DNA from 2 places in the Variovorax sp. 350MFTsu5.1 genome. Region 2 is predicted to be linked to the other one. Evidence: predicted binding sites of a transcription regulator. Region 2 holds the regulator's gene; the other holds the start of a gene.

Region 1 (6,498 bases), 2.7 Mb from region 2:
TCCAGGCCATACGCGGGCTGGAGGTTTCGTCGCATTTCTACGTGCGGCGCAACGGCGAACTCTGGCAGTTCGTGAGCTGCGACGACCGCGCCTGGCATGCGGGCGTGTCGTCCTGGCGCGGCCGCGAAAACTGCAACGACTACTCCATCGGCATCGAGCTGGAGGGCCTGGAAGGGCAGCCCTTCGAGGAGCCTCAATACGAGACGCTCGCGAGCCTGTGCGTCGCCATCGCGCAGCATTTTCCGGTCGGGCACATCGCCGGCCACGAGCACGTCGCGCCGGGGCGCAAGCAGGACCCGGGCGCCGGCTTCGACTGGCGCCTGCTGCGCGAACAGCTCGGCTGGAATCCACAGATGTTTCCCGAGCAGGTGATCCGGCGCTAATTTTTTCAATCGCGCGGCGGCTTGCGATGCGACGCTCATGCGCCGCAGCAAATAGAGTCTTTCAAACGCGCGATGCAGCAACCATGCGCCCTGCAGGCCCAAATCGGCCTGCAAGCCACGACCCATGCGGGTTGCAGGACCATAGGCCAGTATTCATGGGGCATCTTTGCAGGTGTTCTATTGCGGAAGTAATACCGGCAATCCTTGTATCCATTGGAAAACGCTACATCTAGTGGGTTGTACGCCCCGTGCACCCTAGATATAGTGTCCCCCGTCCGGTACCGTACACCGGTGCGGCGCCGGGCCAGGTGCCGCCATCCAACAAGAATTGCCAACTGAGAGGAAGCGAATGCAAACAGCCCTGAACCCCCAATCGACCCCGCGTGCCATCCCCTCCACGCCGTCGCAGCAGCAGCGAGACACTGCTGGCTCCCCCGCCGGCCAGAACCTGGCCCACTACCAGATCATCCGCCGCAACGGCGCCGTCGTTCCCTTCGAGCCGAACAAGATCGCCATCGCGATGATGAAGGCCTTCCTGGCCGTGCACGGCACGCAGGGCGCGGCATCGGCCAGCGTGCGCGAGACGGTCGACACGCTCACGCAGGGCGTGATCCGCGCGCTGGTGCGTTCCCGTCCGGGCGGCGGCACCTTCCACATCGAGGACGTGCAGGACCAGGTCGAGCTCGGCCTGATGCGCGGCGGCCACCATGAGATCGCCCGCGCCTACGTGCTGTACCGCGAGCGCCGCACGCAGGAGCGCTCGAAGCAGGGCGAGCAGGAAGTGCCGGCCGCTCCCGCGCTGCACGTGCTGGACAAGGGCGAGCTGGTAGCGCTCGACCTGAACGAACTCAAGAGCCTGATCGAGTCGGCCTGCGAAGGCCTGGGCGACAGCATCACGGCCGCTCCCATCGTCGCCGAGACGATGCGCAACCTGTACGACGGCGTGCCGCTCGACGAGGTCTACAAGGCCTCAATCCTGGCGGCCCGTACGCTGATCGAAAAAGATCCCGACTACACCTTCGCCACCGCACGCCTGCTGCTGCACACGATCTTCAAGGAGATCATCGGCCGCGAAGTGCTGCCCGCCGAACGCGCATCCGCCTACGCCGACTACTTCCCGCAGTTCATCAAGAAGGGCGTGGACAACGACCTGCTCGACGAGAAGCTGCTGCAGTACGACCTGCCCCGCCTGGGCGCGGCCCTGAAGCCCGAGCGCGACAACCAGTTCGACTACCTCGGCCTGCAGACCCTGTACGACCGCTACTTCCTGCACGTGCGCAAGACCCGCATCGAGCTGCCGCAGGCTTTCTTCATGCGCGTGGCCATGGGCCTGTCGCTCAACGAGATCGACCGCGAAGCGCGCGCCATCGAGTTCTACGAGGTGCTGTCGTCGTTCGACTTCATGTCGAGCACGCCCACGCTGTTCAACGCCGGCACCCTGCGCTCGCAGCTGTCGAGCTGCTATCTGACCACCGTGCCCGACGACCTGGACGGCATCTACGAGTCGATCAAGGAAAACGCGCTGCTGTCGAAGTTCGCCGGCGGCCTGGGCAACGACTGGACCCGCGTTCGCGCACTCGGCAGCCACATCAAGGGCACGAACGGCGAATCGCAGGGCGTGGTGCCCTTCCTGAAGGTGGTGAACGACACGGCCGTGGCCGTGAACCAGGGCGGCAAGCGCAAGGGCGCCGTCTGCACGTACCTCGAAACCTGGCACCTCGACATCGAGGAGTTCCTGGAACTGCGCAAGAACACCGGCGACGACCGCCGCCGCACGCACGACATGAACACGGCCAACTGGATCCCCGACCTGTTCATGCGCCGCGTGATGGAAAAGGGCACCTGGACGCTGTTCTCGCCCTCCAACGTGCCCGACCTGCACGACCTGTTCGGCGCCGACTTCGAGAAGGCCTACGTCGCCTACGAAGAGAAGGCTGCCCGCGGCGAGATCAAGCCGAGCCGCACCGTCCAGGCGACCGACCTGTGGCGCAAGATGCTCACGATGCTGTTCGAGACCGGCCACCCCTGGATCACGTTCAAGGACGCCTGCAACGTGCGCTCGCCGCAGCAGCACGCTGGCGTCGTGCACTCGTCGAACCTGTGCACCGAGATCACGCTGAACACCAGCGACACCGAAACCGCCGTGTGCAACCTGGGTTCCGTGAACCTGCTGCAGCACCTGAAGGACGGCAAGGTCGACCAGGAGAAGCTGAAGAAGACCGTGTCGACCGCGATGCGCATGCTCGACAACGTGATCGACATCAACTACTACGCCGTGAAGAAGGCGCGCGACTCGAACCTGCGCCACCGTCCGGTCGGCCTGGGCCTGATGGGCTTCCAGGACGCGCTGTACGAACTGCGCATTCCCTACGCCTCGCAGGAAGCCGTGCAGTTCGCCGACGAGTCGATGGAAGCCATCTGCTACCACGCCTACTGGGCCTCGACCGAGCTGGCCAAGGAACGCGGCAAGTACTCGAGCTACAAGGGTTCGCTGTGGGACAAGGGCGTGCTGCCGATCGACTCGCTCGACCTGCTCGAGAAGGCTCGCGGCGGCTACGTCGAGGTCGACCGCTCGGCCACCCTCGACTGGGACGCGCTGCGCTCGAAGATCAAGGCCGACGGCATGCGCAACTCGAACTGCGTGGCGATTGCTCCGACCGCGACCATCTCGAACATCATCGGCGTGGACGCCTCGATCGAGCCCTGCTTCGGCAACCTCTCGGTCAAGTCGAACCTGTCGGGCGAATTCACCGTGATCAACCACTACCTGGTGCGCGACCTCAAGCGCCTGGGCCTGTGGGACGACGTGATGGTGATGGACCTGAAGCACTTCGACGGTTCGCTGCGCCCCATCGACCGCGTGCCGCAGGACGTGAAGGCGCTCTACGCCACCGCGTTCGAGATCGAGACCACGTGGCTGGTGGAAGCCGCCGCGCGTCGCCAGAAGTGGATCGACCAGGCGCAGTCGCTGAACATCTACATGGCCGGCGCGTCGGGCAAGAAGCTCGACGACACCTACAAGCTCGCATGGCTGCGCGGCCTGAAGACCACGTACTACCTGCGCACGCAGAGCGCGACGCACGCAGAGAAGTCGACGGTGCAGTCGGGCCGCCTCAACGCGGTGTCGTCGGGCAACGGCGAAGCGACTTCTTCCTCCGGCATGAGCGCGCTCGAAGCCGCTGCTGCTGCGGCAAAGGCGCAGATGAGCGCGATTCCCGCCACCGACATCGCGTTCTGCGGCGTGGACGATCCGACCTGCGAAGCGTGCCAGTAAACGCTTCGGTGCTCGCGACAACAACTCAGTGAGGTGCTCGCGAAATCGCGCGACGTTCAATCAATCAAGGCATTGACTGACATCGCGCGATGCATGCGAGCAACATAACAACCACATAAATGGCGTGCGATGTGAACGAGCACTTTGCAACTCACATCGTTACTCCGATAATTTGAGCATTGGATTTTTCTATGTTGACCTGGGACGAAGAAGTCAAGCCCTCCTTACCAAAGGATATGCAACAAGGTTTGCAGCACCACAACGCATCGACCGGCGGATTGCCCGCAGGCCGTTCGGTGGACGCTCCGGCTTCGTCTTCCGTCGCGCAACCCGCCCTCCGCACCTTCAGCACGCTCGATGACGGCGCGCAGGTGCGCCCGGTTGCCACCGCCGCTCCTGCAGCAGCAACGCCCGCAGTCGCCGCCCAATCCACCCAGCGCGTCAAGGCTTCGGACAAGCGCATCATCAACGGCCAGACCGACGTCAACCAGCTGGTGCCGTTCAAGTACAAGTGGGCGTGGGAGAAGTACCTCGCCACCTGCGCCAACCACTGGATGCCGCAGGAAGTGAACATGACGCGCGACATCGCGCTCTGGAAAGATCCGAACGGCCTGAGCGAAGACGAGCGCCGCATCGTCAAGCGCAACCTCGGCTTCTTCGTGACCGCCGACTCGCTGGCCGCCAACAACATCGTGCTGGGCACCTACCGCCACATCACGGCGCCCGAATGCCGCCAGTTCCTGCTGCGCCAGGCTTTCGAGGAAGCGATCCACACGCACGCGTACCAGTACATCGTCGAGTCGCTCGGCCTGGACGAGAGCGAGATCTTCAACGCCTACAACGAAGTGCCGTCGATCCGCGAGAAGGACCAGTTCCTGATCCCGTTCATCGACGCCATCAGCGACCCCAACTTCCACACCGGCACGCCCGAGGCCGACCAGAAGCTGCTCAAGTCGCTCATCGTGTTCGCCTGCCTGATGGAAGGCCTCTTCTTCTACGTCGGCTTCACGCAGATTCTCGCACTGGGCCGCCAGAACAAGATGACCGGCGCCGCCGAGCAGTACCAGTACATCCTGCGCGACGAGTCGATGCACTGCAATTTCGGCATCGACCTGATCAACCAGCTCAAGCTCGAGAATCCCGGCCTCTGGACGGCGGAGTTCAAGGCGGAGATCAAGGCACTCTTCCTGCGTGCCGTCGAGCTCGAATACAGATACGCCGAAGACACCATGCCCCGTGGCGTGCTCGGCATGAACGCCTCCATGTTCAAGGGCTACCTGCGCTACATCGCCAACCGGCGTGCACAGCAGATCGGCCTCGAAACGCTCTTCCCGAACGAAGAAAATCCGTTCCCGTGGATGAGCGAAATGATTGACCTGAAGAAAGAGCGCAATTTCTTCGAAACCCGCGTGATCGAATACCAGTCGGGTGGTGCGCTCTCCTGGGATTGAATCTTTCGAAAAGAATTAATGAATTCAAGAATTGCCCTTGCCACCGATCGCGCCGAAGAGCGCGGCATGGACGAGGGCTCAGGTGTTCATGGTGCTGGAGCAAAGATTCCAACACCATGAATCGCTTCACGTTACCCAACGTGCGTGGAGTGCTTCAATAGGTTGATTTTTTCAACTTGATCAAGGAGAAATAGAAATGGCAACTGCAAAGAAAGCTCCGGCTAAGAAAGCCGCTGCAAAGAAGGCTCCGGCTAAGAAGGCCGTCGCCGCCAAGAAGGCTCCTGCCAAGAAGGTAGCCGCCAAGAAGGCACCGGCCAAGAAGGTCGCTGCCAAGAAGGCTCCGGCAAAGAAGGTAGCAGCGAAGAAGGCAGCACCGGCGAAGAAGGCCGCTGCCAAGAAGGCTCCTGCCAAGAAGGCCGTAGCGAAGAAGGCGCCTGCGAAGAAGGCTGCTGCCAAGAAGGCCCCGGCGAAGAAGGCCGCTGCCAAGAAGGCGCCCGCGAAGAAGGCTGCTGCCAAGAAGGCCCCTGCCAAAAAGGCTGCGGCCAAGAAAGCCGCGAAAAAGCCTGCTGCCAAGAAGCCTGCTGCGAAGAAGGCTCCCAAGGCCGCTGCTCCTGCCAAGGCTGCCGCCGTAGCGCCTGCCCCTGCGGCGCAAACGACGCTGAACCCCCAGGCAGCCTGGCCGTTCCCCACGGCCAGCAAGCCCTGAGTTTCTCAGCGGCCTTGAAGGCAAAAAGCCCGGCACCTCACGGTGCCGGGCTTTTTTTTATCGCCTCTTATCGCCCTTCCAGGCGCTCTCTCAAAGAGAAGATCAGACGCCCAGCGCCTTGCGATCGATCTCGTAGTTCTGCGGGCCACGCTGCGCAATCTTGATCGCGCCGACCTTGTTGCCCAGCGCCGCGCACTGTGCGAGCGGCCAGCCCTTTTCCAGACCGAAGAGCAGCGCGCCACGCCATGCGTCGCCGCAACCCGTGGGCTCGACCACCTCGGTGGCCACCACGCCCGGCACGTGCTCGCGCTCGCCATCGGTCCAGATCTCGCAGCCCTCGGCCGCCAGCGTGACCACGAGGCCGCGCACGCGCCTGGAGATCTCGGCAAGGCTCCAGCCGGTGCGCTGCGACAGCATCTTTCCTTCGTAATCGTTCACCACCACCCAGCTCGCCAGATCGACGAAATGGCGCAGCGCCTCGCCGTCGAACATCGGCAGGCCCTGGCCCGGATCGAACACGAACGGGATGCCCGCTGCGGCGAACTGCTCAGCGTGCTGCAGCATCGCGTCGCGGCCATCGGGGGCGATGATGCCGAGCTTGATGTCCTCGCGCGCAGCCACCTTGGTGACGTGCGCCTGCTGCATCGCGCCGGGGTGGAAGGCGGTGATCTGGTTGTTGTCGAC
Region 2 (6,498 bases):
GCTGCGAGCACGTCGATGTGGCAGAGCAGCTGGCCATCGACCGCGTCAAGCAGATCTTCGGCGCCGACGCCGCCAATGTGCAGCCGCACTGCGGCGCCTCGGCCAACGAAGCCGTGATGCTGGCCTTCCTGAAGCCCGGCGACACCATCATGGGCATGAGCCTGGCCGAAGGCGGCCACCTGACCCACGGCATGCCGCTGAACATGAGCGGCAAGTGGTTCAACGTCGTGAGCTACGGCCTGAACGACAAGGAAGAGATCGACTACGACGCGATGGAGCGCAAGGCGCATGAGCACATGCCCAAGCTGATCATCGCGGGCGCCTCAGCCTACTCGCTGCGCATCGATTTCGAGCGCTTCGCCAAGGTGGCCAAGGACGTCGGCGCGATCTTCATGGTCGACATCGCCCACTACGCCGGCCTCGTGGCCGCGGGCGTGTACCCCAACCCGGTGCCGCACGCCGACATCGTCACCTCCACCACCCACAAGAGCCTGCGCGGCCCGCGCGGCGGCATCATCCTGATGAAGTCGCAGCACGAGAAGGCCATCAACAGCGCGATCTTCCCGGGCCTCCAAGGCGGCCCGCTGATGCACGTGATCGCCGCCAAGGCCGTCGCGTTCAAGGAAGCCATGTCGCCCGAGTTCAAGGCCTACCAGCAGCAGGTGGTCAAGAACGCCCAGATCGTGGCCGAGACGCTTACCCAGCGCGGCCTGCGCATCGTGAGCGGACGCACCGAAAGCCACGTGATGCTGGTCGACCTGCGCGCCAAGGGCATCACCGGCAAGGAAGCCGAAGCCGTGCTGGGCAGCGCCCACATGACGATCAACAAGAACGCGATCCCCAACGACCCGGAAAAGCCGATGGTCACCAGCGGCGTGCGCATCGGCACCCCCGCCATGACCACCCGCGGCTTCAAGGACGAAGAGGCCCGCATCACCGCCAACCTGGTTGCCGACGTGCTCGAGAACCCGCGCGACGCGGCGAACATCGAAGCCGTGCGCGCCAAGGTTCACGCCCTGACCAGCCGGTTCCCGGTCTACCGCTGACCTGTTGTCGGCCCGTAGAAAGAAGAAAGAAGTCCTGGCCGCATGAAATGCCCGTTTTGCGGCCATCTTGAAACGCAGGTCGTCGAGACCCGCGTTTCGGAAGACGCCGACTTCGTCCGCAGGCGCCGCCAGTGCAGCGCCTGCGACAAGCGCTTCACCACCTACGAGCGGCCCGACGTCAACTTTCCCGTGGTCGTGAAGAAGGACGGCAGTCGCGCCGACTTCGACTCGACCAAGGTGCGCGCCTCCATGATGCTGGCGCTGCGCAAGCGCCCCGTGAGCATCGAGCAGATCGACAACGCGCTGCTGCGCATCGAGCAGAAGCTGCTGGCCAGCGGCCTGCGAGAGATCGACTCGACCAAGGTCGGCGAGCTCGTCATGCGCGAACTCAAGAAGCTCGACAAGGTCGCCTACGTTCGCTTCGCCTCGGTGTACCGCAGCTTCGAGGACGTGGACGAGTTCCGGCAGCTGCTGCGCGACATCTGATCGACGCTGCCGCCCTTGCCCGGCCGGCCCTCAGCGGGTCCAAAGAGCTGAACCAGCGAATCCGCGACGCTCGTGCGTCCTCCGGCAAGCTTGACTCCTTGATGGTTCACCGTGAGCGTGCCGCACTCGTCTGCGGCTGAAGCGCCCTGAGGTACGGCCTTCAGGGTGTAGCTGCTCTCGCTCCTGTCGACATAGCCGATGTCGTAGCTGGCCGAGCCGGACGACGGCGACTGCTTCAGCCCGGCCGGCAACGCAACGCTGGTGGGCGGATATCTGCCGTTGGCCGTCAGGTAGCGCTCGTTCCATTGCGCCGCCTGCAGCAGTTGCTGCTTCGCATCGGCACGCTTGGCCCGCAGCACATAACGCGTATAGCTGGGATATGCGATGGCGGCGAGGATACCGATCACCGCCGTCACGATCATGAGTTCGATCAGCGTGAAGCCGCGCGAACGAGTTTGCCGGCTGGCTTGTGCTCCGGGATGGTTGTCCATGGCTTTCGTTTCAGTTGCTCGAGATCAGGCTGCGCCAGCCGAAGCGGCGCACGTTGTCCGGCCGGGTGACTGACTTGCAGTCGCCCGCGGCATTGCAGATCACCTCCGTGCCCTTCTGCCGGTTCTGCGGCTGCAGGACGAGGTCGCTTCGGCCGGAGCGGTTTCGGAACCCCGCGTAGGCGCCCACCGCGCCGGCCGTGGTGTACGAAATGCCCGCCGGCGCGGAGCCGCTGAAGAAGTCGATCAGCAGCGACCACCCGTCGTCGCCCGTTCCCGCCGTGCAGTCGACAGAGTTGCTGCTCGATCCGGGGATGGTTGTCGAGAACAGGCCGATGCCGCTGCCCAATGCTTGGCCGGGATAGACGACGCGCTCGCCCGCCGTCGGCAGCTTCAGATACCAGCCGCGCCGGGCCTGCGAACCGCCGAAGCTCACGCCGTTGCGGGAGACGGTGCGCAATTCGGTATCGCCTTCGTGGACGGGGGTATCCCCGATGGTCTGCGCCACCAGGTCGGTGGAGGCCGCGGTGCCGGAGCTCCCGTTGGCCGGGTCACGGATGCCGTAAAGGTATTGGTCCGCAGTGGAGCTTTCGTCGCCCGAGGCGAACAGCCGTCCGGTGCCGAACACCACCATGTAGCCTCCTCGAGGATGCCCGACCACGAGGGGCGCTGCCGTGATCGGCTGGCCCGCGCCTGCCGCGAACAACGGCTTGTCGTCGAGGCCGGAGGCAGACTCCGAACCGGCCGCGCGGCGCTTGTCGAAGGGCCCGATGGTGGCCGTCCACCGGCGGCTGTCGGTGCTGCTGAGGTCGAACTTCCAGAGATTGCCGAGCAGGTCGCCGGCGTAGACGAGATCGACCTTGCCGTCGCCGTCATGGTCCACCGGACGTGGCGCGGACAGCCCGTTGCCCGTGTCTTTCCCCTGCGTGGCCGGGGCGGGAATCTTGAGGATCTCCTTGTCGCCATCGAGATACTGGATCCACAGCACGGCTTTCTCGCTCTTGCTGTTGTAGCCGTTGCCCAGGATCAGGGCCTTCCGGTCGTTGCTCAACTGCGCGACCTGAAGCGCCCGCCCCGAGAAGGAATCGAGCGCGGGCTGCTGGAACTGATGGCCCAGGTCGTCATCCGCAAGCGCGGTCGTGTCGATCAGCGCGATGCTGGCGGCCTTGCGCTCGTCGACGTTCTCGGGCCTGGTGACGTCGAGCACGAAGTAGCCCTTGCCACCCGCGCCCAGCGTGCCGACCAGCAAGGACTTCCAGTTCGCCGCCTTCTGCTCGTCGGTCGTCCTGGCCGGGGATTTCGGCCCCATGTAGATGTCGGCGACGAAGGGACTGCCGTCGACGTAGTACCGATGGGTGTAGCCGGCTTCGCTGAGCCGATTGAGATTCGGCGCCGCCGCCGTGCCGTAGAGGCCTTCGGGCACGTAGGCGAACGCCTCCTTGCCGGTGCTCGCATTGAAGGCATGCAGCATGCCGTCGTTGGCGCCCACATAGACCATCGGCGCGCGGGGGATGGCCGCGAAGGCCGCATAGGCGTCGCCGGTGAAGCCGCTATTCGGCTGTCCCGCGTACCAGACGCTGGAGCCCACGATGTCGCCAAGCACATGGCCGCGCTTGCGGAACTGGCGGCCGGTGCCCTCGTTGCTGCGATCGCCGCGCAGGAAGTCGAGCACGGCCCTGCCGAAGGCGGTGCTCTCGGCGCCGGTGTCGGTGCTGGCCTTGAGCGCGGCCTTCTGAGCGTCGCTCAAGTCGGCCCACCTGAAAGGCACGCCCGCGCCGGTGGTCGCCGCGCGGCCCGCCGACGCGACGGTGGTGCCGGAGAAGCTGAGCACGACGCGATCCCGGTCGTGCGCGCCGGCGCTTGCCATTCGGGTATCGAGGAGGTCGCGCGCCGACCAGTCGGATTTGGCGGCCAGCTTGCCGTCGGTGCCGAACTTCGTGGCGCCGAGGCTGCCGGACCAGTCGGCCGTGTCGTAGCCGGCCCGATAGACGGAGGTGCCTGTCGAGACCCTGGAAGCGCTTGCCGAGATGGATGTCAGCGGTTTGCTGGAGTTGACCAGAACCTGTCCGAGGATCGATCTGAATGCGCTGCTCAGGGCTTTGGCATTGGAGGCCGGCGTGAACGTGCCGCGGCTGTTCAGGGCGGCATGCCAGAGGTCCATTCGCGCATTGCCGTTGAACGGATCAAGCCATTGGATCGAGCCATCGACCACGCCGGCATAGTCTTCGCTGTAGGTAGGCTGCGAGGCCGTCGTCGAGATTTTCGGTCGAGACCACCAGGTGCCCGCGGCACCGAACCCGATGAAGTGGGTCGTCAGGTGCTGCCAGGTGGCCGGATCGTTCTTGGGGTTCCAGTACTCGGAGACCTTGGCGCGCCCCACTGTCACGTCGCCAGGCTCGGCGATGATCTTCTTCAGGTTGTTCGGCACGCCGGGTTGCAGGTCACGGGCCCAGTACTCGAAAGCCAAGTCGGCGAGCGTCGGGCGCTTCATCCTCCCGAAGTTGTCGGCATAGGGTGGGCGCGGCGCATAGAGGGTGCCGTCGGGGAGCGAGCGGTGCGTGCCATCTTCGTTGGCGACGATGGGCATGAAGCTCTCCAACCCCGAGGGCGGCCAGTAGTCGCCATCGGTCATGAAAATGTGGAACGACCTGCGGCAACCCGAGTGCGAGGCTCCCGCCACGCCCGGATCATCCGAGAAGGGACTGTGCTGCCCCGTGGTCTGCATGTATTGGCCGGCACGGGTCATCATCTCGTGCAGAGGCGTGCCCCCCGTCGCCTGGATGGCATTGACCCAGGACATGAAGTTGGCGCGGTGCGTCCGGTCCAGCGAACGCATCAGGTTCGCGTTGACACGTCCGCCAATCTTGCAAGGGCGCGCCCCGCTCGCGAATGCAGCGCAGTTTCGGTCGGTGTGATCGTCGTTCAGCGCCTGCCAGGCGAGGCGGATGCGGTGATCGGGAATGCTGGCCTCGGAGAAGTTCTCCTTGAGCGCCGCCTGCAGGGCGGCCATGCCGCTGCCGTACATGCTTCCGGAGTTGTCGACGGAAACGATCACGTTCGGCGCCGGCTCCGCGACCGCGGAATTTCGCGGCACCTGCGCCAGCGGGTACTGCGCGGCGTGCACGACGGCCTGTGCCAGCACCAGGCCGGACACGACGGCGCGCCCCGGCAGCTTCATGATCCTCATCTTTTTCTCTCCCTGTATTCAGTTCACTCCGGAGACCGGGTCCGGATCGAAGGACACCTGCAGCTCGACCTTCGTCGCGCCGTCTTTGCCGACGCTGCGCAGTCCCGTGGCAGTCGCCGTGATGCGATACAGCGGGTATTTGCTGTTCCGCCGGTCGATCACCTCGATCCAGTACCTGGCACCGGCCAGCGCCGGCCTGCTGGCCTTGGGCGCTCCGGTGAACTCGCCGTACCTGGCGGACTTCGCCTTGTAGGCATCTGCGCGCCAGAAGCGGTAGGCCTCGCTGCCGTGGGCGGCAGCAACAGAACCCGCTTCCGAGAAGTAGCAGATGCCCCGATCGCAGCTGTTGGGGCCGTCGTTCATGTAGGCGGTGACCCAGCCCGTATCCCGGTCGGGAAAGACGCGACCGTCCTCCGCCTTTCGGCAAGGCGCCGTGGCGAGCGCCGAGCACGCCACGTAGGTCTTGCTCGCGGAATCGAAGGCCAGTTGCCGGATGTCGCGCTCCGCATCCAGCAGCGCCGCCTCGGCGGCTTCGAAGGCGCGCTGGTACTCGCGCTGGTTGCCTGCCATCGATTCGAGTAGCACCGCGGTACGCGCCCCGCCGATCAGCAGCAGCGCCGAGAGCAGCAGCATGATCATCACGATGAAGAGCGTGAAGCCATGCTGCGCCGGCAGTTTGCGGGCCAGCCTGCGGGTGCCGACCGTGCTTCGCGCCATGCTCACAGCGCCCCCAGGTCGTTGCGCAGCGAGAACACTGCCGTGTAGACGCGCCGCAGCCTGCCGTCGCTGCTCGTCCTGGCGACCCCGTCGCAGTCGACATGGTTGCCTGCGGGGCTGCTCCTGGAGGTGCCCACGAGCTGCAGGCAGATGCGTACCGTCCGGACGTCGCGAAAGCCCGCACCGACATCGTCGGCCTTCACGTAGCCCGCCACCTGCCGGTTTCCGGACGTGGCGCTGACCCCATACATGACGTCGAAGCGCTCCACACCGTCGATGACCGGCTGCGGCGTCGCATTGCCGCTGCCCTGGCACCTGAGCGTGTAGTTCGACACGGAGAACTCGCTGGTGATGAGCCGCGCATTGCCCCACGCTTCGGGATCGGCCCGGTCGTATTCGCCGCCCGAAGCACGCCCCGGCTCCTGGCCCAGGCAGTCCTTGAAATAGTCGGGGTTCGGCGCGTAGCCCAGCTTCAGCTTGTCGTTGGAGCCGTCCGCGGACTCCACGCCCTTGATCGCGAAGAAGGCGGGCTCGGCGGTCAGGTTGGTGCCCCGGTCGGCGCTGGTGCTGAAGT

The links. The regulator NrdR, encoded in region 2, represses ribonucleotide reductase genes. The targets are predictions, from matches to a motif close to CACNANATNTNGTG.
Region 1: ABL843_RS05120 (ribonucleoside-diphosphate reductase subunit alpha) is a predicted target of NrdR. The motif match lies at 637-650, and genes of this name have one in related genera.

The regions. Positions count from the first base shown of each region.
Region 1 is NZ_CP157620.1:1,176,897-1,183,394, reverse strand. It holds gene ampD (1,6-anhydro-N-acetylmuramyl-L-alanine amidase AmpD) at 1-383, shown strand, start outside; gene ABL843_RS05120 (ribonucleoside-diphosphate reductase subunit alpha) at 733-3,657, shown strand; gene ABL843_RS05115 (ribonucleotide-diphosphate reductase subunit beta) at 3,849-5,108, shown strand; gene ABL843_RS05110 (histone H1-like DNA-binding protein) at 5,305-5,814, shown strand; gene ABL843_RS05105 (carbohydrate kinase family protein) at 5,917-6,498, opposite strand, start outside.
Region 2 is NZ_CP157620.1:3,912,317-3,918,814, forward strand. It holds gene glyA (serine hydroxymethyltransferase) at 1-1,046, shown strand, start outside; gene nrdR (transcriptional regulator NrdR) at 1,089-1,532, shown strand; partial or broken gene ABL843_RS17790 (type IV pilin protein) at 1,580-2,023, opposite strand; gene ABL843_RS17795 (PilC/PilY family type IV pilus protein) at 2,034-5,207, opposite strand; gene ABL843_RS17800 (pilus assembly PilX family protein) at 5,226-5,924, opposite strand; gene ABL843_RS17805 (PilW family protein) at 5,927-6,498, opposite strand, start outside.